DNA from 3 places in the Micromonospora sp. NPDC002296 genome. Region 3 is predicted to be linked to each of the others. Evidence: predicted binding sites of a transcription regulator. Region 3 holds the regulator's gene; each other region holds the start of a gene.
The links. The regulator HrcA, encoded in region 3, represses chaperone genes, less so after heat shock. The targets are predictions, from matches to a motif close to GGTTNGCACNCTCNNNNNGAGNGTGCNAACC.
Positions count from the first base shown of each region.

Region 1: the regulator HrcA is predicted to act here: its motif matches at 2,470-2,500, upstream of groES (co-chaperone GroES).
Region 2: the regulator HrcA is predicted to act here: its motif matches at 6,751-6,781, upstream of groL (chaperonin GroEL).

Region 1 is NZ_JBEOWQ010000004.1:123,288-132,783, forward strand. Features, by position in the region: gene ABT023_RS05055 (hypothetical protein) at 1-207, shown strand, start outside; gene groL (chaperonin GroEL) at 307-1,950, opposite strand; gene groES (co-chaperone GroES) at 2,022-2,330, opposite strand; gene ABT023_RS05070 (THUMP-like domain-containing protein) at 2,715-3,923, shown strand; gene ybaK (Cys-tRNA(Pro) deacylase) at 4,041-4,520, shown strand; gene ABT023_RS05080 (sugar ABC transporter substrate-binding protein) at 4,783-5,874, shown strand; gene ABT023_RS05085 (ATP-binding cassette domain-containing protein) at 5,908-6,717, shown strand; gene ABT023_RS05090 (sugar ABC transporter permease) at 6,714-7,973, shown strand; gene ABT023_RS05095 (ROK family protein) at 8,002-9,183, shown strand; gene ABT023_RS05100 (DUF1707 SHOCT-like domain-containing protein) at 9,242-9,496, shown strand, end outside.
Region 2 is NZ_JBEOWQ010000003.1:270,761-280,256, forward strand. Features, by position in the region: SAM riboswitch class I at 179-312, shown strand; gene thrC (threonine synthase) at 325-1,611, shown strand; gene ABT023_RS04485 (GNAT family N-acetyltransferase) at 1,986-3,005, shown strand; gene paaN (phenylacetic acid degradation protein PaaN) at 3,126-4,799, shown strand; gene ABT023_RS04495 (GNAT family N-acetyltransferase) at 4,879-5,472, opposite strand; gene ABT023_RS04500 (cold-shock protein) at 5,699-5,902, shown strand; gene groL (chaperonin GroEL) at 6,975-8,597, shown strand; gene ABT023_RS04510 (hypothetical protein) at 8,673-8,918, opposite strand; gene ABT023_RS04515 (GNAT family N-acetyltransferase) at 9,069-9,496, opposite strand, start outside.
Region 3 is NZ_JBEOWQ010000023.1:58,255-67,750, reverse strand. Features, by position in the region: gene ybeY (rRNA maturation RNase YbeY) at 1-3, opposite strand, end outside; gene ABT023_RS18950 (PhoH family protein) at 13-1,077, opposite strand; gene ABT023_RS18945 (serine hydrolase domain-containing protein) at 1,255-2,595, opposite strand; gene ABT023_RS18940 (histidine triad nucleotide-binding protein) at 2,636-2,986, opposite strand; gene ABT023_RS18935 (SDR family NAD(P)-dependent oxidoreductase) at 3,032-3,793, shown strand; gene ABT023_RS18930 (16S rRNA (uracil(1498)-N(3))-methyltransferase) at 3,803-4,537, opposite strand; gene dnaJ (molecular chaperone DnaJ) at 4,594-5,739, opposite strand; gene hrcA (heat-inducible transcriptional repressor HrcA) at 5,814-6,836, opposite strand; gene ABT023_RS18915 (DUF4870 domain-containing protein) at 7,085-7,693, shown strand; gene hemW (radical SAM family heme chaperone HemW) at 7,733-8,956, opposite strand; gene ABT023_RS18905 (enoyl-CoA hydratase family protein) at 8,975-9,496, shown strand, end outside.

The sequences.
Region 1 (9,496 bases), on a different contig from region 3:
ACCGCCGGCGGCTTCACCCTCGAACGGCGCTACGACTCGTGGCCGGGGTGGCTGGCCGACGACGGGCACGGGCCCTGGCGCAGCCACCTCCAGCCGGAGCTGGACCGCCGGGCACCGGCGTTCCGGCCCGCGTGGGCGGTGCTGCTGGCGGCGGAGGTCGCCTACCTCGGCCCGCCACCGCCCTTCGACACGCCCACCACCGGGTGACGGTTCTCCTGGCGCGCCCACCACCGTCAGGGGGCGGGAAGGGCGGCAGGGCACGCCGTCGGGGTGACGGCGTGCCCTGCGCGGTGTCGTACGGCGTCGTCAGAAACCCGGGCCGTGCTGGTGGCCGTGGCCGTGCGAGTGGCCGTGGCCCCCGGCGGCCGGCTCGGCCTTCTCCGGCTTCTCCACCACCAGGCTCTCGGTGGTGAGCAGCAGGCCGGCGATCGAAGCGGCGTTGGAGACCGCGCTGCGGGTCACCTTCACCGGGTCGATGATGCCGGCCTTCACCATGTCGACGTACTCGCCGGTGGCGGCGTTGAGGCCGTTGCCCCACTCCTGGTCGGCGACCTTCTGCACCACGACGTAGCCGTCGTGGCCGGCATTCTGCGCGATCCAGCGCAGCGGCTCGACCAGCGCCTTGCGCACGATCGAGACGCCGACCTTCTCCTCGCCGGTCAGGCCGAGATCGTCGTCGAGAACCGACCGGATCTGCGCCAGGGCGGCACCACCGCCGGGCACCGTGCCCTCCTCGACGGCGGCCTTGGTCGCGGCGATCGCGTCCTCGATGCGGTGCTTGCGCTCCTTCATCTCGACCTCGGTCGCCGCGCCCACCTTGATGACCGCGATGCCGCCGGAGAGCTTCGCCAGCCGCTCCGCCAGCTTCTCCCGGTCCCACTCGGAGTCCGAGGCCTCGATCTCCTTGCGGATCTGGGCGACCCGGTCGGCGACCTCGCTGGACTGCCCGCCACCGTCGACGACGGTGGTGTTCTCCTTGTCGACCACGACGCGCCGGGCGGTGCCGAGCACCTCCAGGCCGACCTGGTCCAGCTTGTAGCCCAGCTCCGGGGCGACCAGCTCGGCGCCGGTGAGGATCGCCATGTCCTGGAGCATCGCCTTGCGGCGGTCGCCGAAGCCGGGGGCCTTCACCGCGCAGACCTTGAGGGTCTTGCGGATCGAGTTGACCACCAGGGTGGACAGGGCCTGGCCCTCGACGTCCTCGGCGATGATCAGCAGCGGCTTGCTGTTCTGGAGGACCTTCTCCAGCAGCGGCAGCAGCTCCTCGATCGCCGAGATCTTCTGCGTGGTGATCAGGATGTACGGGTCCTCCAGGACCGCCTCCTGCCCCTCCACGTCGGTGACGAAGTTCGGCGAGATGAAGCCCTTGTCGAACTGGAGACCCTCGGTCACGTCCAGCTCGGTGGCGAGGGTGGAGCCCTCCTCGACGGTGATGACACCGTCGCGGCCGACCCGCTCCATCGCCTCGGCGATCAGCTCGCCGATCGTGGCGTCCTGCGCGGAGATCGTCGCCACGTGCGCGATCGACTCCTTGCTGGCGACCTCGACGGCCCGCTCCAGCAGGGCCTCGGAGACCTTGCTGGCGGCCAGGTCGATGCCGCGCTTGAGACCGGCCGGGTTGGTGCCGGCGGTCACGTTGCGCAGGCCCTCGCGGACCATCGCCTGGGCCAGCACGGTCGCGGTGGTGGTCCCGTCGCCGGCGACGTCGTTGGTCTTGGTCGCCACCTCCTTGACCAACTGCGCGCCGAGGTTCTCGTACGGGTTGGTGAGCTCGATCTCCTTGGCGATGGTCACGCCGTCGTTGGTGATCGTGGGCACACCGAACTTCTTGTCCAGGACGACGTTGCGCCCGCGCGGGCCGAGAGTGACCTTGACCGTGTCCGCGAGGGCGTTGACACCGTGTTCCAGCAGGTGCCGGGCGTCATCCGAGAAGCTAAGGATCTTCGCCATCAATGTCCCTTCGAAGCGTCACTGCCCCGGCCCGGCGAACCGGACCGGGGCAGTGGCACTGGATCGGTTGCCTACTTCTCGATGACCGCGAGAACGTCGCGGGCGGAGAGCACCAGGTACTCCTCGCCGGCGTACTTGATCTCGGTGCCGCCGTACTTCGAGTAGATGACGGTGTCGCCGACGGCGACGTCAACCGGGATCCGGTTGCCCTTGTCGTCGATCCGGCCCGGGCCGACAGCGAGGACGGTGCCCTCCTGCGGCTTCTCCTTGGCGGTGTCGGGGATCACGATGCCCGACGCCGTGGTGGTCTCAGCCTCGTTCGCCTGGACCAGGATCCGGTCCTCGAGCGGCTTGATCGCAACCTTGGTCGCGGTAGTCACGGGCATACCCTCCTGGGGTATTGGTTTCGTTGCTGGTCGACGGGGCCGACCAGCGTAAATCTGCCACATGCCACCGGGCGGGGCCGTCGTCGCGGGTGCCGGTCCGCCTGGCGTTTCAGCGCCCGGGCACGGGCCCGGAAGCTGGCACCCTCCATGGGAGAGTGCTAATCGCAGGTTAGGCCGTGGCTAGCACTCCGTCAAGGAGAGTGCCAACGCGCCACCCGTCGTGTCGCCACAGTTCCGCCGCTCGCAGCCGCGACACGCCGATGACGCCTCGCCACACCGTGTTCGACTCCCTACCGTCGGTGGCCTTCGTCGGAGGCCGCCGAAAGGGAGCTGTGACCCGCAGCCGAACAGCCCGGCCGGAGCCGGGACAATTGGCGAGTGGATCTCGACCAGTTCGCCGCCCTGCGTACCCCCGAGGGCTCGGCCGCGCTCGCCGCGGCGACCGGGCTGGCCGGCGGTGACCCGCTGGCCGCGGCGGCGGCGCTCCGCTCCGCCGGCATCCCGGCCGGGCTCGCGGCGGCGGCGCTGACCCAGGCGGAGCTGCGCCGCCGGGCGGTCGGCAAGTTCGGTCCGGAGGCCGCCGGCATGTTCCTCACCCGCCCCGGGCTGGAGCAGGCCACCCGCCGGGTGGTCGCCGACCGGCGGGCCGACCGGCTGCGCGCGGCCGGGGTGCGCACCCTCGCCGACCTGGGCTGCGGCCTCGGGGCCGACGCGCTCGCCGCCGCCCGCGCCGGCATCCGGGTGTACGGGGTGGAGGCCGACCCGGTGACCGCCGAGATGGCCGCCGCGAACGCCGAGGCCGCCGGGCTGGCCGACGCGTTCACCGTGGAGTGCGGCGACGCCACGGCGTTCGACGTGTCCCGGGTCGACGCGGTCTTCTGTGACCCGGCGCGGCGCAGGGCCGGCACCGGGCGGCGGATCTTCGACCCGAACGCCTACTCGCCGCCGTGGGACTTCGTCACCGGCCTGGCCGAGCGGGTGCCGCACACCGTGGTCAAGGTGGCCCCCGGACTCGACCACGTGCTGATCCCGGCCGGAGCCGAGGCGGAGTGGGTGAGCGTGGCCGGCGACCTGGTCGAGGCCGCCCTGTGGTGCGGACGGCTCGCCGAGGTCCCCCGCCGCGCCACCCTGCTGCGGGAGCCGGCCCCCACCGCCGCCGCGCCGGCCGCCCACCACCAGCTCATCGGCTCCGGCGCGGTCGAGGCCACGGTCGGCCCGGTCCGCCGGTACGTCCACGACCCCGACCCGGCGGTGGTCCGCGCCCACCTGGTCGCGGAGCTGGCCGACGTCCTGGGCGCCACGCTCGCCGACCCGAGCATCGCCTACCTGTACGCCGACACGCCGGGCGCGACGCCGTTCGCCCGCTGCCTGGAGATCACCGACGTACTGCCGTTCTCGCTGAAGCGGCTGCGCGCCCTGCTGCGCGAGCGCCGGGTGGGCCGGGTCGAGATCCTCAAGCGCGGCTCGGCGCTGGAGCCGGAGAAGCTGCGGCGGGACCTGCGGCTGGCCGGCCCGGAGGCGGCGAGCCTGGTGCTGACCCGGGTCGCCGGCGCGCCCACCGTGCTGCTGTGCCGGCCGGTGGGCTGACCCGGTTCGCCCGCCGCACCCACCGTGCGGTCGTGCCGGCCGGTGGGCCCGACCTCCGCCGCACCGGTCTACCGTTTCCGGTGGCCCGCCGGGCGACCCCGGGTTAGCTTGTCGGGCATGGCGGGACAGGGCACTCCGGCGACGGCGCTGCTGAACAGGCGGAAGGTCCGGTACAGCACCCACCCGTACGACGTCTCGCCGGACGCGCCGGACTACGGCGCGCTCGTCGCGGCGGCCCTGGGCGTGCCCCCGGAGCGGGTGTTCAAGTCGCTGGTCACCGAGGTCGACGGCGCGCTCGCCGTGGCCGTGGTGCCGGTGACCGGCGAGCTGGACCTCAAGGCGCTGGCCGCCTCGCTCGGCGGCAAGCGGGCGACGATGGCGGACCGGGCGGTCGCCGAGCGGGCCACCGGCTACGTACGCGGCGGGATCAGCCCGATCGGCCAGCGCAAGCGCCTGCCCACGGTGCTGGACGCCTCCGTCCTGGCCCACCACACCGTCTACGTCTCGGCCGGCCGGCGCGGCCTCCAGGTTGAGCTTGCCCCGGCCGACCTGATCGCCCTCACCGACGCCGCCACGGCCCCGATCGCGGCCCACTGACCCCACCGCCCACCCGCCGCCGCCGCTCGCCCACCGCGCACCGGACGCGGCCCGAATCGGCGGTCCGGGCCGCGTCCGCGCAGCACAGGGCCGGGATGCCCGCTCCCGACGGGCGGCGGCAGGATGCCGTGGGCGTTGCCGAATTGTTACTGCGGCCGACGAGACTTCAGACCTCGACGGCCTTGTGGCGGACCTGCGGCACGAAATACGTTGCCGGACACAACAAAAGCCGTCCCGCCCTCCACCCCCGAAAGGACCGCACATGCGCAAGGGCTTCCTCACCCTCGCCGTCGTGGGCGTGCTGGCCACCGGCGGCACGGCCGCCTGCGGCCCCGGCAACGCGGCGGTCGGCGGCAGCGACAGAGCGCCGAAGATCGGGGTGATCCTGCCCGACAGCAGGACCAGCGCCCGGTGGGAGGGCGCGGACCGCAGGTACCTGGAGGAAGCGTTCCGGGCCGCCGGGGTCGACTACATCATCCAGAACGCGCAGGGCGACAAGTCCAGCTTCTCCACCATCGCCGACGGCATGCTCACCGCCGGCGTCACCGCGCTGATGATCGTCAACCTGGACTCCGGCACCGGCAGGGCCGTGCTGGACCGGGCCAGGTCGCAGGGCGTCGCCACCATCGACTACGACCGGCTCACCCTGGGCGGCTCGGCCGAGTACTACGTCAGCTTCGACAACGAGGCCGTCGGCCGGCTCCAGGGCGAGGGCCTGAGCCGGTGCCTGGCCGACCAGGGCGTCGAGAACCCGGTGGTGGCGTTCCTCAACGGCTCGCCGACCGACAACAACGCCACCGAGCTGAAGGCCGGGTACGACTCGGTGCTCGGCCCGAAGTTCGCCTCCGGGACGTACGTCAGGGGCCCGGACCAGCCCGTGCCGGACTGGGACAACGCGCAGGCCGGGGTGCTCTTCGAGCAGATGCTCACCCGGACCGAGGGCCGGATCGACGGGGTGCTCGCCGCCAACGACGGCCTCGGCAACGCCGCCGTCTCGGTGCTGAAGAAGAACAAGCTCAACGGCAAGGTCCCGGTGACCGGGCAGGACGCCGACGTGCAGGGCCTGCGCAACATCCTCGCCGGCGACCAGTGCATGACCGTGTACAAGGCGATCCGGAAGCAGGCGGACGCCGCCGCCGCGCTGGCCGTCTCGCTGGCCAACGGCGTCCGCCGGGACACCGGCCAGACGGTCCGGGACCCGGAGAGCGGCCGGGACGTGCCGGCCGTACTGCTGGAGCCGAAGGCGATCTACCAGCAGAACGTCAAGGACGTCGTGGCCGACGGCTACGTCGCCCGGGACAAGCTCTGCGCCGGCCCGTACGCCGAGCGGTGCGCCGCCGCCGGGATCAGCTGACCCGCCCGCCGACCGTCGTACGGAGGAGACCCTGTGTCCGCAACCCCCCTGCTGGAACTGCGCGGGATCGACAAGAGCTTCGGCCCCGTCCAGGTGCTGCGCGACGTCGCCCTGTCCGTCCACGAGGGCGAGGTGACCGCGCTGGTCGGTGACAACGGGGCCGGCAAGTCGACCCTGGTCAAGTGCATCAGCGGCATCCACCCCACCGACTCCGGCGAGTTCCTCTTCGAAGGCCGCCCCGTGAGCGTCAACAGCCCCCGGGACGCCGCGGCCCTGGGCATCGACGTCGTCTACCAGGACCTCGCCCTCTGCGACAACCTCGACATCGTGCAGAACATGTTCCTCGGCCGGGAGCGGAGCAACGGCCTGGTCCTGGACGAGTCGGCCATGGAGCAGATGGCCGCCGAGACCCTGGTCAGCCTGGGCATCCGGACGGTGCGGTTCCTGCGCCAGCACGTCGCCAGCCTCTCCGGCGGGCAGCGGCAGACCGTCGCCATCGCCAAGGCGGTGCTCTGGAACAGCCGGCTGGTCATCCTCGACGAGCCGACCGCCGCGCTGGGCGTCGCGCAGACCGCCCAGGTGCTGGAGCTGGTCCGCCGGCTGGCCGACAACGGCCTGGCCGTGGTGCTCATCTCGCACAACATGAACGACGTCTTCGCCATCTCCGACCGGATCGCCGCGCTCTACCTCGGCCAACTGGTCGCCCAGGTGCGGACCATCGACATCACCCACGCCCAGGTGGTCGAGCTGATCACCTCCGGCCGCTCCGGCGCCCTCGGCCACGCCGAACCGGGCGTCCACGGCACGGGAGCCGACGCCACCACCTGGGGAGCCGTCCGATGACCGCCACCGTCGTCAAGCGGGAGGGGTCCCCGGACGTCGCCCCGGAGCCCTCCGTCGGCAGCCACGTGCGGGACTACCTCGCCCGGCTGCGCAACGGCGACCTGCGCCTGCTGCCGGCCGTGACCGCCCTCGTCGTGCTCTGCCTGGCGTTCGCGATCGTCCGGCCGGTCTTCTTCTCGGCCGCCAACTTCGCCAACCTGTTCACCCAGGGGGCCGCGGTCACCGTGATCGCGATGGGTCTGGTCTTCGTCCTGCTGCTCGGCGAGATCGACCTCTCGGCCGGCGTCGCCAGCGGGGTCTGCGCGACCGTCCTGGCCAAGGTGGTCAGCGACCTGGGCCACCCCTGGTACGTCGCGGTGCTCGCCGCCGTCGCCACCGGCGTTCTCATCGGCCTGACGCTCGGCTTCCTGGTGGCGAAGGTGGGCATCCCGTCCTTCGTGGTGACCCTGGCCGGCTTCCTGGCCTTCCAGGGCGTGGTGCTGCTGCTGATGCGGGAGGGCACCAACATCGCGATCAACGACGAGGTGATCATCGCGATCGAGAACCGGTGGGTGCCGCCCACGATCGGCTGGCTGCTGGCGGGGGTCGCGGTCGCCGGGTACGCCGTCACGCAACTACTGCGGCACCGCGACCGGACGGCCCGGGGGCTGGTCACCGAGCCGGTCACCGTGGTCGCCGGCCGGGTCGTGGCGCTGGCGCTGCTCCTCGGTCCCGCCGTGTACGTGTTCAACCAGGAACGCAGCATCAACCCGCTGATCAGCTCCAACAAGGGCATGCCGATCGTGGTGCCGCTCATCGCCGTCCTGCTGGTCTTCTGGACCTTCGTGCTCGACCGCACCGCGTACGGCCGGCACCTGCTGGCCGTGGGCGGCAACCGGGAGGCCGCCCGACGCGCCGGCATCAACGTGGACCGGATCCGGATCACCGCGTTCGTCGTCTGCTCCGCGATGGCGGCGGTCGGCGGCATCATCGCGGCCAGCCGGGACAGGTCGGTGGACCCGAACACCGGGGGCAGTAACGTGCTGCTCTACGCGGTCGGAGCGGCCGTGATCGGCGGCACCAGCCTCTTCGGCGGCAAGGGCCGCATGATCAACGCGGTGCTGGGTGGGGCGGTGGTAGCGGTGATCATCAACGGGATGGGCCTGCTCGACCTGAGCTCCGGCCTCAAGTACCTCTTCACCGGGCTGGTGCTTATGCTGGCCGCCGGGGTGGACGCGCTGTCCCGCCGGCGGTCCGCCACCACCGGCGCCCGCTGACGACGTGCGACACGGAGTGCCGGTGGCGATGCGCGCAGGACCCAGCCAGGACGAGATCCGTCGGCAGAACCTCGGTGCCCTGCTGCGCTACGTGCACGTCCACGGCGCGACGACCCGCGCCGAGCTGACCACCGTGCTCGGGCTCAACCGCAGCACCATCGGCGCGCTGACCGCCGACCTGACCGGCGCCGGCCTGGTCAGCGAGGGGACGCCGCGGGAGACCGGCCGGGCCGGCCGGCCGTCGCTGGTCGTCCGGCCCGAGTCGGAGCGGGTGTACGCGTACGCGTACAGCGTGGAGGTGGACCGGCTGCGGGCCGCGCGGGTCGGCCTGGGCGGCGCGGTGCTCGACCGCCGGGAGCTGGACCGGCCCCGCAACCTGCTGGCCGGGGAGGCCGCGCCGCTGCTGGCCGGTGCGGTCAAGGAGATGCTCCCGGCGGTGCCGGCCGACGCGGTCTGCGTCGGGGTCGGGGTGGCGGTCTGCGGCATGGTCCGCCGCGACGACGGCCTGGTCCGGCTGAGCCCGCCCACCGGCTGGGTGGACGAGCCGATCGGCGCGGCGCTGGCCGCCGAGCTGGGCATCGACGTGCCGATCACGGTCGGCAACGTGGCCGACGTGGCGGCCTTCGCGGAGCACGCCCGGGGCGTCGCGGCCGGCTGCGACAACATCATCTACCTGTACGGGGACGTCGGCGTCGGCGCCGGCATCATCGCCGGCGGCCGGCGGCTCACCGGGCACGGCGGGTACGGCGGCGAGGTCGGCCACATGGTGGTGGTCCGGGAGGGAACCCCCTGCGAGTGCGGCTCCCGGGGCTGCTGGGAGACCGAGATCGGCGAGCACGCCCTGCTGCGGGCCGCCGGCCGGCACGACGCCCGGGGCCGGGACGCGCTGCTGGCCGTCTTCGACGCCGCAGGCCGGGGCGACGCCCGGGCCCAGACGGCGGTCCGCCAGGCCGGCGACTGGCTCGGCTTCGGGGTGGCCAACCTGGTCAACATCTTCAACCCGGAGATGGTCATCTTCGGCGGCACCATGCGTGACCTGTACCTGGCCTCGGCGGCCCAGGTGCGCAGCCGGCTCAACTCGATCGGGTTGTCGGCCTGCCTGGAACATGTCCGGCTGCGCACCCCGAAGCTGGGCGCCGACGCGGCCCTGGTCGGCGCGGCCGAGCTGGCCTTCGAGCGGCTGCTCGCCGACCCCCTCGACGCCGGCTGACCGGCTTTCCGCCCGGCGCGGCCCGCCCCACCCGGCGCGGCTGCGTACCCTGTCCTCCGTGGACGTCGAGCTGCGCGCCTCCGACGACGACCGGCACCGGGTGGTCGCCGAGCTGCAACGGCACACCTCGGCGGGCCGGCTCAGCCTGGACGAGTTCTCCGAGCGGGTCGGGGTGGTCTGGTCCGCCCGTACCCTCAGCGACCTGGCCGCGGTGACCCGGGACCTGCCGGTCGAGCCGACGCCCGCCGGGCCGGCCGCCGACCACGGCCGGCGGGACCTGCTGGTCGTCTTCGCCGTCGCCGTCGCCACCCTG
Region 2 (9,496 bases), on a different contig from region 3:
AGGCCAGCCCCCATGCGGGTCCCCCCTTGGAATTGATCAAGGCCAACGTCGCGGATGGTGTTGATGCCGATTCCCACGGTGACGGTGTGATCAATTCAATGCCCCGAAGCGGCCCACACGCTGGAACCTTCAGTGGCGGAGCCGGCGATCCGCCGTAGACTCGGGCGCACAACTGAATACCTCATCCAGAGGGGCAGAGGGATACGGCCCGACGAAGCCCCGGCAACCACCCGCGCGCGCTCGACGACGAGCGGTGCGGACAGGTGCCAATTCCGTCCCCGCCGCAGGGTGCGATGCGGGGAAAGATGAGAGGACCTCCTCGACATGACGTCGACCCTCGCCGCCTCCGGCATCGACACCACCGCCAGCCCCGCCCGCGCCCTGGTCTGCCGGGCCTGCACCGCGCGCTACCCGCTCGCCGCGCAGCACGCCTGTTACGAGTGTTTCGGCCCCCTGGAGGTCGACTACGACGCCGCCGCCCTGGCCCGGGTGACCCGCGAGCAGATCGAGGCCGGACCGCAGAACATCTGGCGGTACGCCGCCCTCCTCCCGGCCGGCCAGGACCCCGCCACCCGGGTCACCGTCGACCCGGGGCTGACCCCGCTGGTCGCCGCGCCCAACCTCGCCGCCGAGCTGGGCATCACCGCCCCGCTCTGGGTCAAGGACGACAGCGCGAACCCCACCCACTCCTTCAAGGACCGGGTGGTCTCGGTGGCCCTCACCGCCGCCCGGGCGCTCGGTTTCACCCGGTTCGCCTGCGCCTCGACCGGCAACCTGGCCAACTCGGTCGCCGCCCACGCGGCCCGCGCCGGGGTCCCCTCGGTCGTGTTCATCCCCAGCGACCTGGAGGCGGGCAAGGTGGTCACCACCGCCGTCTACGGGGGCGAACTGGTCGCCATCGACGGCTCCTACGACGACGTGAACCGGCTCTGCGGCGAGCTGGTGGAGACCGACGAGTTCGAGGACACGGCGTTCGTCAACGTCAACGTCCGCCCGTACTACGCCGAGGGCTCCAAGACCCTCGGGTACGAGGTGGCCGAGCAGCTCGGCTGGCGCATCCCGGCCCAGGTGGTCATCCCGATGGCCAGCGGCGAGCTGCTTACCAAGATCGACAAGGCGTTCAGCGAGCTGGTCGAGATCGGCCTCGTCGAGGCCCCGGTCGGTGGCTGGAAGGTCTTCGGCGCCCAGTCCGCCGGCTGCAACCCGATCGCCGCCGCCCTGCACGCCGACACCGACATCATCACCCCGGTCCGGCCGACCGGCATCGCCAAGTCGCTCAACATCGGCGATCCGGCCGCCGGCCTGTACGCCCTGGAGGCGGTCCGGCGCACCGACGGCTGGATGGAGTACGCCGACGACGACGAGATCCGCGACGGCATCCGGCTGCTGGCCCGGACGACCGGGGTGTTCGCCGAGACGGCCGGCGGGGTGACCGTGGCCGTGCTGCGCAAGCTGGTCGAGTCCGGCCGGCTCGACCCGACGGCGGAGACTGTGGTGTTCAACACCGGCGAAGGCCTGAAGACCATCGACGCCGTCGCCGGCCAGGTCGGCCCGACCCACCGGATCAAGCCCTCGCTGCGGGCCGCCCGGGACGCCGGCCTGCTCGGCTGACCTGCTCGACCGGCCCTGGTGCGGCATGCGGCCCTTCCCTGCCCCGGCCCGGAAGCGCGCCGTATGCCGTCACCGCCGGCCCTGCCCGCCGCCCCGACCGTCCGGTGGATGGGTGGATCGCCCGGACGAGGGATAGGGCGGATCCACCGAGTAACCGACTTTTTGCCCTGGGTGAGAGAAACCCGCCGGCGAGGACTTGACGGCACGAACCGGACGGCGCAAGATGCTCCGTGCGGGAGGGCGTTTCGCCGAAGACTTTCAGTTCTTGCGACCCAACGCCGAAGGCGTTGTGCGATCGTCCCTCCCGACCACGTCCGATCGGGCCGGCGATTAATTCGCTGGCCCGATCGTCTTTGCCGGGTCACCCTCAGCCCATGGGCATCACCATCACGCCGATCGACCCGGCCGACCAGAGCGCGGTCGACGCGGCGTACCGGATCAGGGCGGCGGCCGACGCGGCGGACGTCCCCGACTTCCCGCCGCTGTGCCGGCGACGGCTCGAGGCCGCGCTCCGCCACCCGATGCCAGGCTGCGTGCCGGTCTGGGCGCTCGCCCACCGCGACGGCGTGCCGGCCGGCTACCTCGCCCTGGACCTGCCGCAGCTCGACAACACCGACAACGCCGCCATGTACCTGTTCGTCGACCCCGCGCGCCGCCGGCACGGGGTCGGCCGGGCACTGCACGAGCACGGCCTGCGGGTGCTGCGCGAGCGGGGGCGCAAGCGGATGGTCGGGATCGCCGTCTCGGCCCTGCCCGACGGGCCGGGACGCGACGGGGCCGGCGGAGCGTTCGCCGCCGCGGTGGGCGGGCGACCGGCGCTCGCCGAGGTCCGCCGCCGGCTCGACGCCGCCCGGCTCGACCCGGCCGCGCTCGACGCCCTGCTCGCCGAAGCCCGGCCCCGCGCCGCCGGCTACCGCACCGTCCGCTGGCGGGGGCCCGCCCCCGAGGAGTACGTCGCCGACGTGGCCCACCTCGAAGGCCGGCTGATGACCGACGCCCCGCTGGGGGACCTGGACTGGGAGCCGGAGCGGATCGACGTCGAGCGGATGCGGGGCATGGAACGGGCGCTCGACGCCCGGGGCCGCCGCCGCTACCACCACGGGGCGGTGCACGTGGCGTCCGGCCGGCTGGTCGCCTGGACGCTGCTCGACGTCGGCCCCAGCGCGTCGTGGCACGCGTTCCAGCAGATCACCATCGTCGACCCGGCGCACCGGGGGCACCGGCTCGGGCTGCTGGCGAAGGTGGAGAACCTGCGGTACGCCCTCGCCCACGAGCTGGAGCTGCGCTTCGTGGACACCTTCAACGCGGTGGCCAACGGGCACATGATCGCCATCAACGAGCGGCTCGGCTTCCGCCCCGTCGACGCCTGGACCGACTGGCAGCTCACCCTCTGACCGGCCCGCCGTCGCGGCGCCCGGCTGCCCGGCCCCGCGCCGGCCGGGGCGGCGTCCGGCACGCCGGCGGCGGTCGTCGGCCCCTACTGTCCGGTTCGCGGCTGGGGCATGATGGCGGGCATGACGGAGACCCCGCATCCCCTGCACGACAGGCACGCCGACACCCTCAACCGTGCGCTGACCGCGATCGCGGAGCGTGGGCACTGGTCCGCCTACCCGGAATCACCCAGCCCCCGGGTGTACGGCGAGACCGCCGCCGCCGACGGCAAGGCGGCCTTCGAGGCGTACCTGAACGGCGACTTCCCGCTCGACCAGCCGGGTGCCGGCGACCGGGTGGCCACCGAGGCGAGCCCGTTCGGGCTGGAGCTGAACGTCAGTTATCCGCACGCCGGCGCCGACGAGCTTGTCGCCGCCGCCTCCGCCGCGCTGCCGGCCTGGCGCGACGCCGGCCCGCAGGCCCGGGCGGGGGTCTGCCTGGAGATCCTCGACCGGCTGCACAAGCACGTCTTCGAGCTGGCCAACGCGGTGCAGTTCACCAGCGGACAGGCGTTCGTGATGGCCTTCCAGGCCGGCGGGACGCACGCGCTGGACCGGGCGCTGGAGGCGATCGCCTACGCGTACGCGGAGATGACCCGGCTCCCGGGGACGGCCGGCTGGGAGAAGCCCGCCGGCAAGGGCGACCCGCTGCGGATGACCAAGACGTTCCACGTGGTGCCGCGCGGGGTGGCCCTCGTCATCGGCTGCAACACCTTCCCGACCTGGAACTCGTACCCGGGGCTGTTCGCCTCGCTGGTCACCGGCAACCCGGTGGTGGTCAAGCCGCACCCGCGCGCGGTGCTGCCGCTGGCCATCACCGTGCGCTACGCCCGGGAGGTGCTCGCCGAGGCCGGCTTCGACCCGAACCTGGTGCTGCTCGCCCCCGAGGCCCCCGGCGAGAAGCTCGCCTCGACGCTCGCCCTGCATCCGGCCGTGAAGATCGTCGACTTCACCGGCTCCACCGAGTACGGCGACTGGCTGGAGGCCAACGCCCGGCAGGCGGCGGTCTACACCGAGAAGGCCGGCCTGAACACGGTGGTGATCGACTCCACCGACGACTTCGCCGGGATGTGCCGCAACCTGGGCTTCACGTTGACCCTCTACAGCGGCCAGATGTGCACCACCTCGCAGAACATCCTGATCCCGTCGGGCGGCATCGCCACCGACCAGGGGCACAGGAGCTTCGACGAGGTGGCCGCCGGGATCGCCGCGGCGGTCGGCAAGATCACCGCCGACCCGGCCCGGGGGGTCGAGCTGACCGGGGCGATCGTCAACGACGGGGTGCTGGAGCGCCTCGACGAGGTCACCAAGGTCGGCGAGGCCGTGCTGGAGTCGCGGGCCGTCGAGCACCCGGCCTTCCCCGGCGCGGTGGTCCGCACCCCGACGATCGTGAAGCTGGCGGCCGGCGACACGGGGACGTATTCGCGGGAGTGGTTCGGGCCGATCTCGTTCGTCATCGCGACCGACTCCACCGCGCACGGCCTGGAGATCCTGCGCTCCACGGTGGGGGAGAAGGGCGCGCTGACCGCGGCCGTCTACTCCACCGACGAGGCGGTGCTGGATGCCGCCGAGGCGGCTGCGGTCGACACCGGGGTGCACCTGTCGTGCAACCTGACCGGGGGCGTGTTCGTGAACCAGTCGGCGGCGTTCTCCGACTTCCACGGCAGCGGGGCCAACCCGGCCGCCAACGCGGCCCTGACCGACGGCGCGTACGTGGCGAACCGGTTCCGCGTCGTGCAGAGCCGCCGCCCCGCCTGACGGGGGCGCCCAGGGGCCCTCCCGGCGCACGGGCGTCGGCCGGGCCCCTGGGCATCCCCACCCCTGGGCACCGGGGCGCTCAGGCCGGGCGGCGCATCTGGAGCTCGTGCAGGGCGGGAATCACCGGGTGGGGAACCCGGACGCCCGTGTCCACGAAGCCCAGCCTCTGATACGCCCGGTAGGCGCGGTCGTTGCCGACCACCACCTCCAGCATGAGCTCGGGCCGGCCGCACTCGCGGGACCAGCCGGCCACCGCGTCGATCAACTCCGCGAGCAGGCCGGTGCCCCGCCGCTGCGGGGTTACGTAGACGGCGTACACCACGGTCAGGCCCGGCTCGTCCGGGGCGACCGTGCCGCCGGCGTGCCCCAGGAACCGGCCGACGGGACCGCCGGGGCGGCCGGTGCCCGGGTCGGCGACGAACTGCGCGGTGTGCCGGCCGACGGCGACCGAGGCGATCCGGGCCGCGTAGTCCGCGTGCGGGCGGGCGGCGGCGTCCGCCAGGGTCTCCAGGAAGGCCAGCGGGGCATCGGCGAGCATCTCCAGCCGCAGCGCGCGCATCCGGGCCGCGTCCCACGGAGTCACCCGGCGGACGACGCCCGCCCGCGTGGCCGGGGCGACCGTCCTGTCCGGCGCGGGACGCCCGGCGGCCGACGGGCGGGGACCTGCTGTCATCCCGCATGCTTACCGCAGTGACGCCCGCCTATGTGGCTCCGGGTCGAGGTCGGTCCGATATCGCATGATTTGCGGTCGTGCGCCTGCGTGACGGCTCGTGTACCGTGCGATTTTGGTCACTGAATTCGGGGTCGCCGTCGACCCTGGAACCGGTGGTCCGGGGCCGCCGGTTCGCGCCGGCGTCCCGCCGATTTCTGGCAGGCCGCGCGACGTGAGGAAGTGCACCGTGGCACAGGGCACCGTGAAGTGGTTCAACGCCGAAAAGGGCTACGGCTTCATCGCCGTCGACGGGGGGCAGGACGTCTTCGTCCACTTCTCCGCGATCGAGATGGACGGCTACAAGGCGCTGGACGACGGACAGCGGGTGGAGTTCGAGATCGCCCAGGGGCAGAAGGGCCCACAGGCCGAGCGGGTCCGCGTCGTCGCCTGACGCCCCGATCAGGTCCGGGGCCCGTGGCTGGGCGGGCCCGGGCCCACCCGCCCGCGACCGCGGCGGACGGGGCAGCCAAGCCGGATGCGTCAGTCGGATTCCGTGGCCGGATGCGGTGGCCGGGGCGTTTGGCCTGATGCGGTGGCCCGGGGCAGGACGGCGACGCGGGACTGGGTCCCGACGCGGGGCTGCCTCTCCGCCGCGCCGGCTGCTGCGCCCCGCCGCGCCCCGCCGGCTGCTGCGCCCCGCCCCGCCCCGCCGGCTGCCCACCCGTCGGCGCCCGGTCGGACCCTGACGACGTCCTTGCCGGCGCCCGCGCTGCTGCTGGCGGCACGCCCCGTACCTTGATTCCCGGCCGCACTCCGGTCCCGCCGCCGGCACCTCACGCCGCCCGGCGTCCCATGCCCCCCGGTGCGCCCCGGGCCGGGCCCGCAGCCCGCCGGTTGCCTCAAGCTTCCCCCTGCCTGCCTGCCTGCCGGTCCGTGACGGGCCGCGTGGAGCCGGTTCGGCCCGGTGGCGCCCTTCGAGTTCGGCACCGCCGGTCCTGCCCGCGTCAGTTCCACGTCGTCGGCCCTGCCCCGCCCGCCGACCCGGGTCCACCAATTCGCCCCGCCCGCCGGCCGACGCGGCGCGGCCGGGAACTCCCGTACGCGATCCGGACGTCCCGCCCACCTGACCGTCCCGGTCGTCGCGTACCCGGGCGACGGCGTGCGGTGGTCCGGTGACCGCCGCCGGCAGGCGGGTGAACTTGGCCGAGCCGACGGCCGGACAGCGCTGGTCAGGGCTCGCGGACCGGGTCCGGACGCGGCATCGTGCTTGCACTCGGCAAGGCAGAGTGCTAAACAAGTCATTGGCACTCGCATACCGTGAGTGCCAATGGTCGGGACGGTGGGGCCACGGGCTCCCAGCGGGCAACCGCGGGGTGGCGCATGGCCGGTCGTCGCGGGCTATCCGGCCCGGCCGAGGAGACGTCGTCGTCGCCAGGTGGCGACGTCCCAAGGTGCGTACACCAGGCGGTTCATCCGGGACACACACTCGGGTGGCCCGTGAGTGTCCAGGAGGACAACGCCGTATGGCCAAGATGATCGCGTTCGACGAAGAGGCTCGCCGTGGCCTCGAGCGGGGCATGAACCAGCTCGCCGACGCCGTGAAGGTGACCCTCGGCCCCAAGGGCCGCAACGTGGTGCTCGAGAAGAAGTGGGGTGCCCCCACCATCACCAACGATGGTGTGAGCATCGCCAAGGAGATCGAGCTCGAGGACCCGTACGAGAAGATCGGCGCTGAGCTGGTCAAGGAGGTCGCGAAGAAGACCGACGACGTCGCCGGTGACGGCACGACGACGGCGACCGTCCTGGCCCAGGCCCTGGTCCGTGAGGGCCTGCGCAACGTGGCCGCCGGCGCCAACCCGATGGCCCTGAAGCGGGGCATCGAGGCCGCCGTGGCCAGCGTCTCGGAGGAGCTGTCCAAGCTCGCCAAGGACGTCGAGACCAAGGAGCAGATCGCCTCCACCGCCTCCATCTCCGCCGGTGACAGCACCGTCGGCGAGATCATCGCCGAGGCGATGGACAAGGTCGGCAAGGAAGGCGTCATCACCGTCGAGGAGAGCAACACCTTCGGCCTGGAGCTTGAGCTCACCGAGGGCATGCGCTTCGACAAGGGCTACATCTCCGCGTACTTCATGACCGACCCGGAGCGTATGGAGGCCGTCTTCGACGACCCGTACCTCCTGATCGTCAACAGCAAGATCTCCTCGGTGAAGGACCTGCTCCCGATCCTGGAGAAGGTCATGCAGTCGGGCAAGTCGCTGCTGATCATCGCCGAGGACATCGAGGGCGAGGCCCTGGCCACCCTCGTGGTCAACAAGGTCCGTGGCACCTTCAAGTCGGTCGCCGTCAAGGCGCCGGGCTTCGGTGACCGCCGCAAGGCCATGCTGGCCGACATCGCCATCCTCACCGGTGGCCAGGTCATCAGCGAGGAGGTCGGCCTCAAGCTGGACGCCGTCGGCCTCGACATGCTGGGCCGCGCCCGCAAGGTCGTGGTGACCAAGGACGAGACCACCATCGTCGACGGTGCCGGCGACGCCGAGCAGATCCAGGGCCGGGTCAACCAGATCCGGGCCGAGATCGACAAGAGCGACTCCGACTACGACCGCGAGAAGCTGCAGGAGCGCCTGGCCAAGCTGGCCGGCGGTGTTGCGGTGATCAAGGTCGGCGCGGCCACCGAGGTCGAGCTCAAGGAGCGCAAGCACCGCATCGAGGACGCCGTTCGCAACGCGAAGGCGGCCGTCGAGGAGGGCATCGTCCCGGGTGGTGGCGTCGCGCTGGTGCAGGCCGGCAAGACCGCCTTCGAGAAGCTGGACCTGACCGGCGACGAGGCGACCGGCGCGCAGATCGTCAAGATCGCGCTGGACGCCCCGCTGCGGCAGATCGCCGTCAACGCCGGCCTTGAGGGTGGCGTGGTCGTCGAGCGCGTCCGCAACCTCGACCCGGGCCACGGCCTCAACGCCGCCAGCGGCGAGTACGTGGACCTGCTGGCCGCGGGCATCATCGACCCGGCCAAGGTCACCCGGTCGGCGCTGCAGAACGCCGCCTCCATCGCGGCGCTCTTCCTCACCACCGAGGCCGTCGTCGCGGACAAGCCGGAGAAGACCCCGGCTGCCCCGGCTGGCCCGGGTGGCGGGGACATGGACTTCTGAGTCCAGCTCCACCGAACGCCGAAGGGGCGGGCCGCTGACACGGCCCGCCCCTTCCGTCGTCTGCCGGCCCGCCGGTCACGTCGGCAGGTGTCGCTGGTTGCGTCGCTTCCGGGTCCGGTCGTACGGCGGGTGGATGCGGATCGGCTCGTCCACCAGGACCACCTGCTCCTCGGCCGGGGGCGCGTCGTCCTCCGTCATCTCCGCGAGCTGCTCGGCGTCGCCGTAGTCCAGCCGGTCGAACGGCAGCTGCCCCGGGATCTCCTCGACCGGCACCCAGGTGGCGCGCTGCGCGTCGTCGGTCTGCTCGTTGTCCGTGGTCATGACCGCCTCCTCTACCCAGACGGTAGGGGCCGTCGATGGCCGACGCGGCCGAACGGCGCTATACAGGCCCATGCCCGTTTCGCCGCCGGCCTGCCACGCACCCCGCCGCCCGGCCTGCCACGCAGCACTCGGCGGCCCGGGCGTCCCCGCTCATCCGGCGGGCGGCAGCGCCTTGCGGTACAGGAAGAAGACGCGCTCGATCCTGGCCCCCGCGCTGCCCGAGTAGAAGGGCACCGGGCCGACCCAGCCGATCTGGGCGGATTGCACCCCCTCGGCCCGCTGGTCACGCAGGCACCGGCGTAGCAGCACCCCGCCGATCCCCGTGCCCTCCGCCTCCGGGGCGGTGCCCATGGGGCCGAACCAGCTCGGCCGGGACGAGCCCCAGGCGGCGAAGCCGAGAACCGTGCCGGCCCGTTCCGCCAGGTGCGCCCCGGCGCCGGGGCGTCCCAGCGAACCGGCCAGCTCGCCGTCCCACGCGCCGCCGAAGGTGGACCGGGCGAACGCGGCCAGCGCCGGCAGGTCCGCCGGCTCCGCGCGCCGCACCGTGACGCCCCGCTCGGCCAGCCGCCGCTCCGCCG
Region 3 (9,496 bases):
CAACTGGGTTCCCTAGGTCTGGCGGCGCCGGCCGGCCCGACCGCCCTGGGCGGTCCGCCCCGGCACGGCGTGCACGCCCTGCGCCTGCTGGTTCTCCCGCTCGGCGTCCCAGCGGGCGTACGCGTCGACGATCTCCCCGACCAGCTGGTGACGCACCACGTCGGAGCTGGAGAGCTGCGCGAAGTGCACGTCCTCCACGTTCCCCAGGATCTCCCGGACGATCCGCAGGCCGCTGGTCGTCCCGCTAGGAAGGTCCACCTGGGTGACGTCGCCGGTGACCACGATCTTGGAACCGAAGCCGAGCCGGGTGAGAAACATCTTCATCTGCTCGGGCGTGGTGTTCTGGGCCTCGTCGAGGATGATGAACGCGTCGTTGAGCGTACGCCCCCGCATGTACGCCAGCGGCGCGACCTCGATGGTCCCGGCCGCCATCAGCTTCGGGATCGTCTCCGGGTCGAGCATGTCGTGCAGCGCGTCGTAGAGCGGGCGCAGGTAGGGGTCGATCTTCTCGTTCAGCGTGCCGGGCAGGAAGCCGAGCCGCTCCCCCGCCTCGACCGCCGGCCGGGTGAGGATGATCCGGTTGACCTGCTTGGCCTGGAGCGCCTGGACGGCCTTGGCCATGGCGAGGTACGTCTTGCCGGTGCCCGCCGGGCCGATACCGAAGACGATGGTGTGCGCGTCGATGGCGTCGACGTAGCGCTTCTGCCCGAGGGTCTTGGGGCGGATGGTGCGCCCGCGCCGGGAGAGGATGTTGAGCGTCAGGACCTCGGCGGGCCGCTCGGCGCTGCCCTGCTCGAGCATGCTGGCGGTACGCCGTACGGCGTCAGTGGTCAGGGTCTCGCCTTTCTCGATCAGTTCGAGCAGCTCGCTGAACAAGCGCTCGGCGAGGGCGTTGTCCGCGGGGGCACCGGTGATGGTGATCTCGTTGCCGCGGACGTGCACGTCGCTGGTGACCGAGCGTTCGACGAGTCGCAGGATCTCGTCGCCCGCGCCCAGCAGGTTGACCATGATCTTGGAATCAGGAACGGTGATCCTGGTCTGCACCCGGGGCGGGCCGGGAGGTGGGGTGCCGGTCATAGGTCGGGCCGAGGGGCCCTGCGCCACCTGCTCTCGCTCTCGGCGCCGAAACCTGCTGGCCCGGCGGTCGGACGTTGCCTCCCATCGTATCGTTTCCCGCTCGGCGGCACCTCGCCCATTTTGCCGGGCCACCGGCCCGCCGCCGCGCTGAGCCACCGGGGGCGGCGGGCCGGTGGCTCAGCGCCGGAAGTCGTACCCGTCGAAGGTCTCCTGGGCCCGGGTGAACCGGTAGGTGGCCCAGTGCAGCCGGACCACCGTCCCGTCCGCGTCCCGGGTCAGCCGGAGCAGCTCGCCGGCCTCCCGCCCGGACACGGTGCGGAACACGTCCGGCCGGTCCGGCACCGGGGCGAGGACCGCCGGGGGCTTCCCCGCCGGGTCGTCCGCGCCCCGGGCCCGCAGGGCCCCGTCGTGCCAGCCGAAGACGTACTCGAAGCCCTCGCCCCACCAGCGGCCCAGCATCCCGCGCAGGTGCGCCGGGGCGGGCTCCCCCGGCCGCCACGGCTCGACGTCGGCCGGGTCGTGCTCGGCGGACGCCGCGAGCAGCCGGTGCGGCAGGTCCATCACCTGCACCCCGGTCCCGGACGAGCCGAGCACCGCCGCGCCCATCGCCCCGGCGGTGCCGTCGCCGCCGCGCCGGCCGTAGACGGCGGCCAGGAAGCCGGGCATCGCCCCGTCGTGCCCGACGTGCACCACCCGCTCGCCTTGCGGCACGAGGATGAGCCCCAGCCCGAAGCCCGCTCCCCAGGACGTCTCGTCGGTGACGGTCAACGGCCAGCGCATCTCGTCCAGGGTGGCCGGGGCGAGCACCGCGCCGGCCGGGTCCAGCGCCGCCGGGTCGGCCAGGAACGCCGCCCACCGGGCCATGTCCGAGGCGGTGCTCCAGAGCTGGGCGGCCGGGCCGACCGCGCCGAAGTCGGTCGGCGGCTCCGGGTGCGCCTCGTCGGAGTACGCGTCGACCAGGAACCCGGTGGCCGCCGCCGGGCCCGGCCGGTCGGTGGTGGCGGCCAGGCCGAGCGGGGCGAGCACCCGCTCGCCGAGCACCTCGGCCCAGGTGCCGCCGCGCAGCCGCGCGACGAGCTGGCCGAGGAGCGCCATGCCGAGGTTGGAGTAGTGGTAGCGGCGGGCCGGCGGCAACACCCGCTCGGCCCGGGCCAGGTCGGCCAGCAGCGCGTCCACGTCGGGGGCGGCCAGGGTGTCCCAGACGTCGCCGTGCGGCTCCCGTTGCAGGCCCGAGGTGTGCGACAGCAGCCGGCGCACGGTCAGCTCGGCGTGCGCCGGGACGTCGAGGTGCCGGCCCACCGGGTCGTCCAGGTCGAGCAGGCCCGCGTCGCGGCACTGCAGGACCAGCACGGCGGTGAAGGTCTTGGTGACCGAGCCGATCCGGAACAGCGTCTGCGGGCCGAGGACGCCGTCGTTGCCGGTGCCGCCGACCGCGCACGTCCACGGCGGCCGGTCGGCCCGGTGCAGGGCGGCCGACACGGCCGGCACCCGCCCGTCGGCCTGGACCCGCCGCACCATCCGCTCCAGGCGGCCGTCGATCTCGCCCACCACCGCCCGCCTACCGGCAGATCATCGGGCCGAGCGGCGCGCCGCCGAGCACGTGCGCGTGGACGTGGAAGACCTCCTGGCCCCCGTACGCCCCGGTGTTGAACATCAGCCGGTAGCCGTCGCCGAGCAGCCCCTCGTCCTCGGCCACGACGGCCGCCGCGGCCAGCAGCTCCCCTGCCAGCGCCGGGTCGCCCTGGCCCAGGGTGGCCACGTCGGCGTAGTGCTCCTTGGGGATGACCAGCACGTGCACCGGGGCCTTCGGGGAGATGTCCCGGAACGCCAGGGTGGTGTCGGTCTCCCGGACGATGGTGGCCGGGATCTCCCCGGCGACGATTCGGCAGAACAAGCAGTCGGATCCCATCGGGGCATGGTAAGGCGTGCCGGCCTGCTCGGGCATGATGGCGGCGTGACTCCACGGGCGGTACTGGTGACGGGGGCCTCGCGCGGCATCGGGCGCGCGGTGGCGGCGAGGTTCGCGGCGGGCGGGGACCGGGTGGCGATCCACCACCGGGACTCGGCGGAGCCGGCCGAGCGGCTGCGCGCCGAACTGCCGGGCGACGGCCACGTCGTGGTCCGCGCGGACCTGACCGACCCCGACGCGGTACGGGCCATGGTCGACGACGCGGCGGCCCGCCTCGGCGGCCTGGACGTGCTGGTCAACAACGCCGGGGTGTACGGCGAGCGGGACGCCCCGCACCCGGTCTTCGGCACGTCCTACGCCGACTGGCAGCGGCGCTGGCGGCAGGTGCTGGAGACCAACCTGACCGGGGCGGCCAACGTGACCTGGTGCGCCGCCCAGCACATGCGCGAGCGGGGCGGGCGGATCGTCAACGTCTCCTCCCGGGGCGCGTTCCGGGGCGAGCCGGACCAGCCGGCGTACGGGGCCAGCAAGGCGGGGCTGAACGCGCTCGGCCAGTCCCTCGCGGTGGCCCTCGCCCCGTACGGCATCGCGGTGGCCACGGTGGCCCCCGGCTTCGTGGAGACGGACATGACCACGGAGCACCTGGCCGGCGAGCGGGGCGCGGCGATCCGCGCCCAGAGCCCGTTCAACCGGGTGGCCCGCCCCGACGAGATCGCCGCCACCATCCACTGGCTGACCAGCCCTGAGGCGGAGTGGACCTCCGGCACCATCATCGACCTGAACGGTGCCAGCTACCTCCGCACCTGACCCCCGGGGTCACCAGCGGGTAAGGCGGGTGGAGAGGACCGAGAGTGCGGCCACGCCGGCCGTGGAGGTGCGCAGGACCGACGGGCCCAGGCGGACCGGGCGGGCGCCCGCAGCGGCGAAGGTGGCCAGCTCGGGCTCGGCGATGCCGCCCTCCGGGCCGACGACCAGCACGATCTCGCCCGCGTCGGGCAGCTCCACGGTGGTCAGCCGGTCGTCGGCCTCCTCGTGCAGGACGAACGCGGCGGTGGAGCCGGCGATCCGCCGGGCCACGGTGGCGGTGGACTCGTCGGGGGACCCGGCCAGCACCGGCAGCCACGCCCGGCGGGCCTGCTTCGCCGCCTCCCGGGCGGTGGCCACCCACTTCTCCCGCGCCCGGACGCCCCGGTCGCCGCGCCACTGCACCACCGAGCGGGATGCCCCCCAGGGGACGATCTCGTCCACCCCGACCTCGGTCATCGCCTGCACGGCCAGCTCGCCCCGGTCGCCCTTGGCGATGCCCTGCACCACCACCAGCCGGGGCACGGACGCGTCGACGTACCCCCGGGAGGTGATGTCGAGCTCCAGGCTGCCCCGGCCGACGGCGGTGACCACGGCGGACGCGGTGCCGCCCCGGCCGTCGGCGAGCAGCAGTTCCTCGCCCACCCGCAGCCGTTGCACGGTGGCGGCGTGATGCCCCTCGGGGCCGTCCAGGGTGAGCTGGGCAGCGGGGGGCAGCGACTCGACCAGGAACAGCGGCGCGGACACGACGATCAGGTTAGCCGCCCCGGCGGAACCGGGGCGGCGAGGCCGGAGGACCGGGGTCAGGAGGGGTGCCCGTTGAACGCGTCGCGCATCCGGGAGAAGAAGCCGCCCTGCTTGGACAGCTCGGCGACCTCCTCGCCCCGGGTCTTGGCGAAGTCGCGCAGCATCTTCTCCTGGTCGGCGTCGAGCTTGGTCGGGGTCCGCACGTCGAGGTGGACGTAGAGGTCGCCGCGGCCGGTGCCGCGCAGGTGCGGCACGCCCCGGGCGCGCAGCCGCAGGGTGCTGCCCGGCTGGGTGCCGGCCTTGACGTCCACCGTCTCCTCGCTGTCCAGCGTCTTGATGGTCAGCCGGGTGCCGAGCGCGGCGGCGGTCATCGGGACGGTCACCCGGCAGTGCAGGTCGTCGCCCTTGCGGGAGTAGACGTCGTGCGTGCGCTCGTGGATCTCCACGTACAGGTCGCCGGCGGTGCCGCCGCCCGGGCCGACCTCGCCCTGCTGGGCCAGCCGGATCCGCATGCCGTCCTCGACCCCGGCCGGGATCTTCACGGTCAGCGAGCGGCGGGTACGCACCCGACCGTCGCCGGCGCAGGTCGGGCAGGGGTGCGGGATCGTGGTGCCGTACCCCTGGCAGACCGTGCACGGCCGGGCGGAGACCACCTGGCCGAGGAACGTGCGCTGCACCGACTGGACCTCGCCCCGGCCGCCGCACGCCTCGCAGGTGGCCAGATGGGTGCCGGCGGCGGTGCCCGCGCCGGAGCAGGTGGTGCAGAGCACGGCGGTGTCGACGGTGATCGGCGCCTCGACGCCGAACGCCGTCTCGTGCAGGTCCAGCTCGAGCCGCAGGATCGCGTCGGCCCCCGGCCGGGTACGCGGGCGCGGCCCGCGCGCGCCGCCAGCCGCGCCGCCGAAGAAGGCGTCCATGATGTCCTGGAAGCCGACGAACGGGCCGGCCCCGCCGGGCCCGCCCGGGCCGGCGCCCCCGCCGCCCGGGGCCAACGGGTCACCGCCCAGGTCGACGATCTGCCGTTTCCGGTCGTCCGAGAGGACCTCGTACGCGGCGTTGATGTCCTTGAACTTCTCCTGTGCCTCCGGGTCCGGATTCACGTCCGGGTGGAACTGCCGCGCCAGCTTGCGGTAGGCGCGCTTGATCTCGTCGTCGGAGGCTTCCCGGCCTACGCCGAGGATGCCGTAGTAGTCCCTGGCCACTGCGTTCCCGTGTCCTCATGTTCGTCTCGCGTTGCGCCGGTCGGCGGCCGGAGCCGGCCGTCGGCCCTGACTGGTCAGTTCTGGGCCAGCAGCTCGCCCACGTAGCGTGCCACGGCCCGCACCGTGGCGATGGTGCCGGGGTAGTCCATCCGGGTGGGGCCGAGCACGCCCAGGCCGCCGAGCGCGGCCGCCCCCGACCCGTACCCGGTGCTCACCACCGAGGCGGCGCGCAGGTTGTCGATCTCGTTCTCGTCGCCGATCAGCACCCGGGTGGTGGTCGACTCGGCCTCGCCGATGAGTTTGAGCATCACCACCTCCTCCTCCAGGGCCTCCAGGATCGGCCGCAGCGAACCCTGGAAGTCCAGCAGGCCGCCCCGGGTCAGGTTGGCGGTGCCGGCCAGCGCGATGCGCTCCTCGTGCCGCTCGACCAGCGTCTCCAGCAGCACCGTGGACAGCGTGGTCATGGCCGGGCGCAGGTGCGCCGCCGACTCCTCGACCAGGGCCTGCACCAGCGGCGGGGTCTCCGACAGCCGGCTGCCGACCAGCTTCTCGTTGACCAGCCGGCGCAGGTCGGTGACGACGTCGGCGGGGACCGGCGCGGGCAGCTCGACCAGCCGCTGCTCGACCCGCCCCGTGTCGGCGATCATCACCAGCATCAGCCGGGTGGTGGAGATCGGCACCAGCTCCAGGTGCCGCACCGAGGACCGGGCCAGCGACGGGTACTGCACCACGGCGACCTGCCGGGTGAGCTGGGCCAGCAGCCGGACCGTGCGGTGCACCACGTCGTCCAGGTCGACCGCGCCGACCAGGAAGCGCTCGATGGCCCGGCGCTCGGCCGGGCTGAGCGGCTTGACCCGGGAGAGCCGGTCGACGAAGAGCCGGTAGCCCCGGTCGGTGGGCACCCGCCCGGCGCTGGTGTGCGGCTGCCGGATGTACCCCTCCTCCTCCAGCACCGCCATGTCGTTGCGGACGGTCGCCGGGGAGACGCCGAGCTGGTGGCGCTCGACCAGGGCCTTGCTGCCGACCGGCTCCTGAGTGGCGACGTAGTCCTCGACGATCGCGCGGAGCACGGCGAGCTTACGGTCGTCGAGACCCACTCCCCTTACCTCCTGTCGCACGTCGGTGCCCGTCGTCGCGGCGACGCCCCGGGGCCTGCCCGCAGGCCGGCGAGGCCTGGCACTCGACTGTAATGAGTGCCAGTCTACGTCGGCTGCCCCGTCGTCGGTAAGATCACAGACGGACCGTCGGTCCGGCCGCGGCACCCGGGACGCCGGCCGATCATCCCCTCGTACCCGACCAGTGTCGCTCTGGTGCCCACTTGTCGGCAGCCCCTACCGTGACGTGCATGACTGAACCACCTCGCCCTCCCGGAGCGGGCGACCCGGGCGGCTACCCGCCCGAGGGCAACCCGCCGTCAGCACCGTACGGCTCGTCGTACGAGCCCCCCACCGCACCACTGTCCGGCGCACCCGGGGCGGGCGGCTATCCCCCGCCCGGTGGCTATCCGCCGCCCTCCGGCGGCCAGCCCTCAGCGGGCGGCTACCCGCCCCCCGGTGGCTTTTCGCCCGGTGGCGGATATCCGACCGGCGGTGCGCCCTCCGGCGGCTACGCCAACAACGAGGACAAGACCTGGATCCTGGTCGCCCACTTCGGTGGCGCGGCGGGAATGTTCATGGGCGGCGGCATGCTCGGCTGGCTCGCGCCGCTGATCGCCCTCCTCGCCCGGGGCAACCAGTCGCCCACGGTCCGCGCCCACGCGGTGGCGGCGCTGAACTTCCAGCTCCTCTGGTCCGTCATCGCCCTGATCGGCTGGATCCTCACCTGCATCCTGGTGGGCCTGCTGATCGGGTTCGCCGCCATGATCATCGGCATCATCTTCGGCATCATCGCCGGCATCAAGGCGAACGAGGGCACCCCCTACCGCTACCCGATGACCGTCAGCCTGATCAAGTGACCCCGGCCGGCCGCTCCCCCGGCCGGTCGGGTCACCCCGTCAGGGCAGCAGGTCGCGCACGACCGCGTCGGCCAGCAGCCGGCCGCGCAGGGTGAGCACGGCCCGGCCGGCCGCGTACCCGGCCGGGTCGAGCAGCCCGCCGGCCACGGCCCGCTGGGCGCCGGCCCGGCCCGGGGCGTCCAGCACGTCCAGCGGCAGGCCGGAGGCGAGCCGCAGGCGCAGCATCACGTCCTCCATGTGCGCCTCGCCGGGCGTGAGCACCTCCCGGGCCAGGCCGGGGGACTCCCCCGCCGCGAGCCGCTTCGCGTACGCGCTCGGGTGCTTGACGTTCCACCAGCGCACCCCGCCGACGTGGCTGTGCGCCCCCGGGCCCAGGCCCCACCAGTCCGCGCCGGTCCAGTAGAGCAGGTTGTGCCGGCAGCGGCCGGCCGGCGTGCGGGCCCAGTTGGACACCTCGTACCAGGAGAAGCCGGCCGCGCCGAGGGCGGCCTCCGCGGCCAGGTAGCGGTCCGCCGCCACGTCGTCGGAGGGGTACGGCAGCTCGCCGCGCCGCATCCGCGCGGCCAGCCGGGTGCCGTCCTCCACGATCAGGGCGTACGCGCTGACGTGGTCCACCCCGGCGGCGACCACCTGGTCGAGGGAGGCCGCGAAGTCCTCGGCGCTCTCCCCCGGCGTGCCGTAGATCAGGTCCAGGTTGACGTGCTCGAACCCGGCGTCGCGGGCCTCGGCCGCGGCGGCGGTGGCCCGGCCGGCGCTGTGCCGACGGTCGAGTACCGCCAGCACCCCCGGGGCGGCGGACTGCATGCCCAGCGAGATCCGGGTGTACCCGGCCGCCCGCAGGGTCTTCAGCGACTCCGGCGTGACCGACTCCGGGTTGGCCTCGGTGGTCACCTCGGCGTCGGCGGCCAGCCCCCAGGTGCGGTCGATGCCGTCGAGGATGCGGGCCAGGTCGTCGGCGGGCAGCAGGGTGGGCGTGCCGCCGCCGACGAACACGGTGTCGACCCTCGGCGGCGGGGTGTCGCCGAGCACCCGGCCCGCGAGGGCCAGCTCGGCCAGCACCGTGTCGGCGTACGACTCGCGGCCGATCCCGCCGCCCAACTCGTCGGCCGTGTACGTGTTGAAGTCGCAGTAGCCGCACCGGCTGGCGCAGAACGGCACGTGCACGTACACGCCGAAGCCGCGCGCGCCGACGGCGCGGGTGGCGGTGGCGGGCAGCGAGCCGTCGACGGGGACGGCTTCGCCTTCTGGAAGGACGCCGGGCATGGCCACTAGTGTGCCCGCATGACCTCATCCGACGCGCTCGTGCGGGTCACCACGGCCCGCGGGGTGACCACCCTCACGCTGAACAGCCCGCACAACCGCAACGCGCTCTCCACGCCGCTGATGACCGAGCTGCTGGCCGGGCTGGCCGCCGCGGTGGCCGACGACGCGGTCCGGGTGGTCGTGCTCGACCACACCGGCCCGGTGTTCTGCTCCGGCGCCGACCTGAAGGAGACCGCCGCCGCGTACGCCGGCGGGACGGTCCCGGCGGGGATGCTCGGCGACGTGCTCGCGGCGGTCTGGGAGTGCCCGAAGCCGGTGGTGGCCCGGGTGGCCGGGCCGGCGCGGGCCGGCGGGCTGGGCCTGATCGCGGCGGCCGACCTGGCGGTCTGCGCACAGGAGGCGACGTTCGCCTTCACCGAGGTGCGGATCGGGGTGATCCCGGCGGTGATCTCGGCGACCGTGCTTCCCCGGCTGGCCCCCCGGGCCGCCGCCGAGCTGTACCTGACCGGCGACACCTTCGACGGCCGGCGGGCCGCCGAG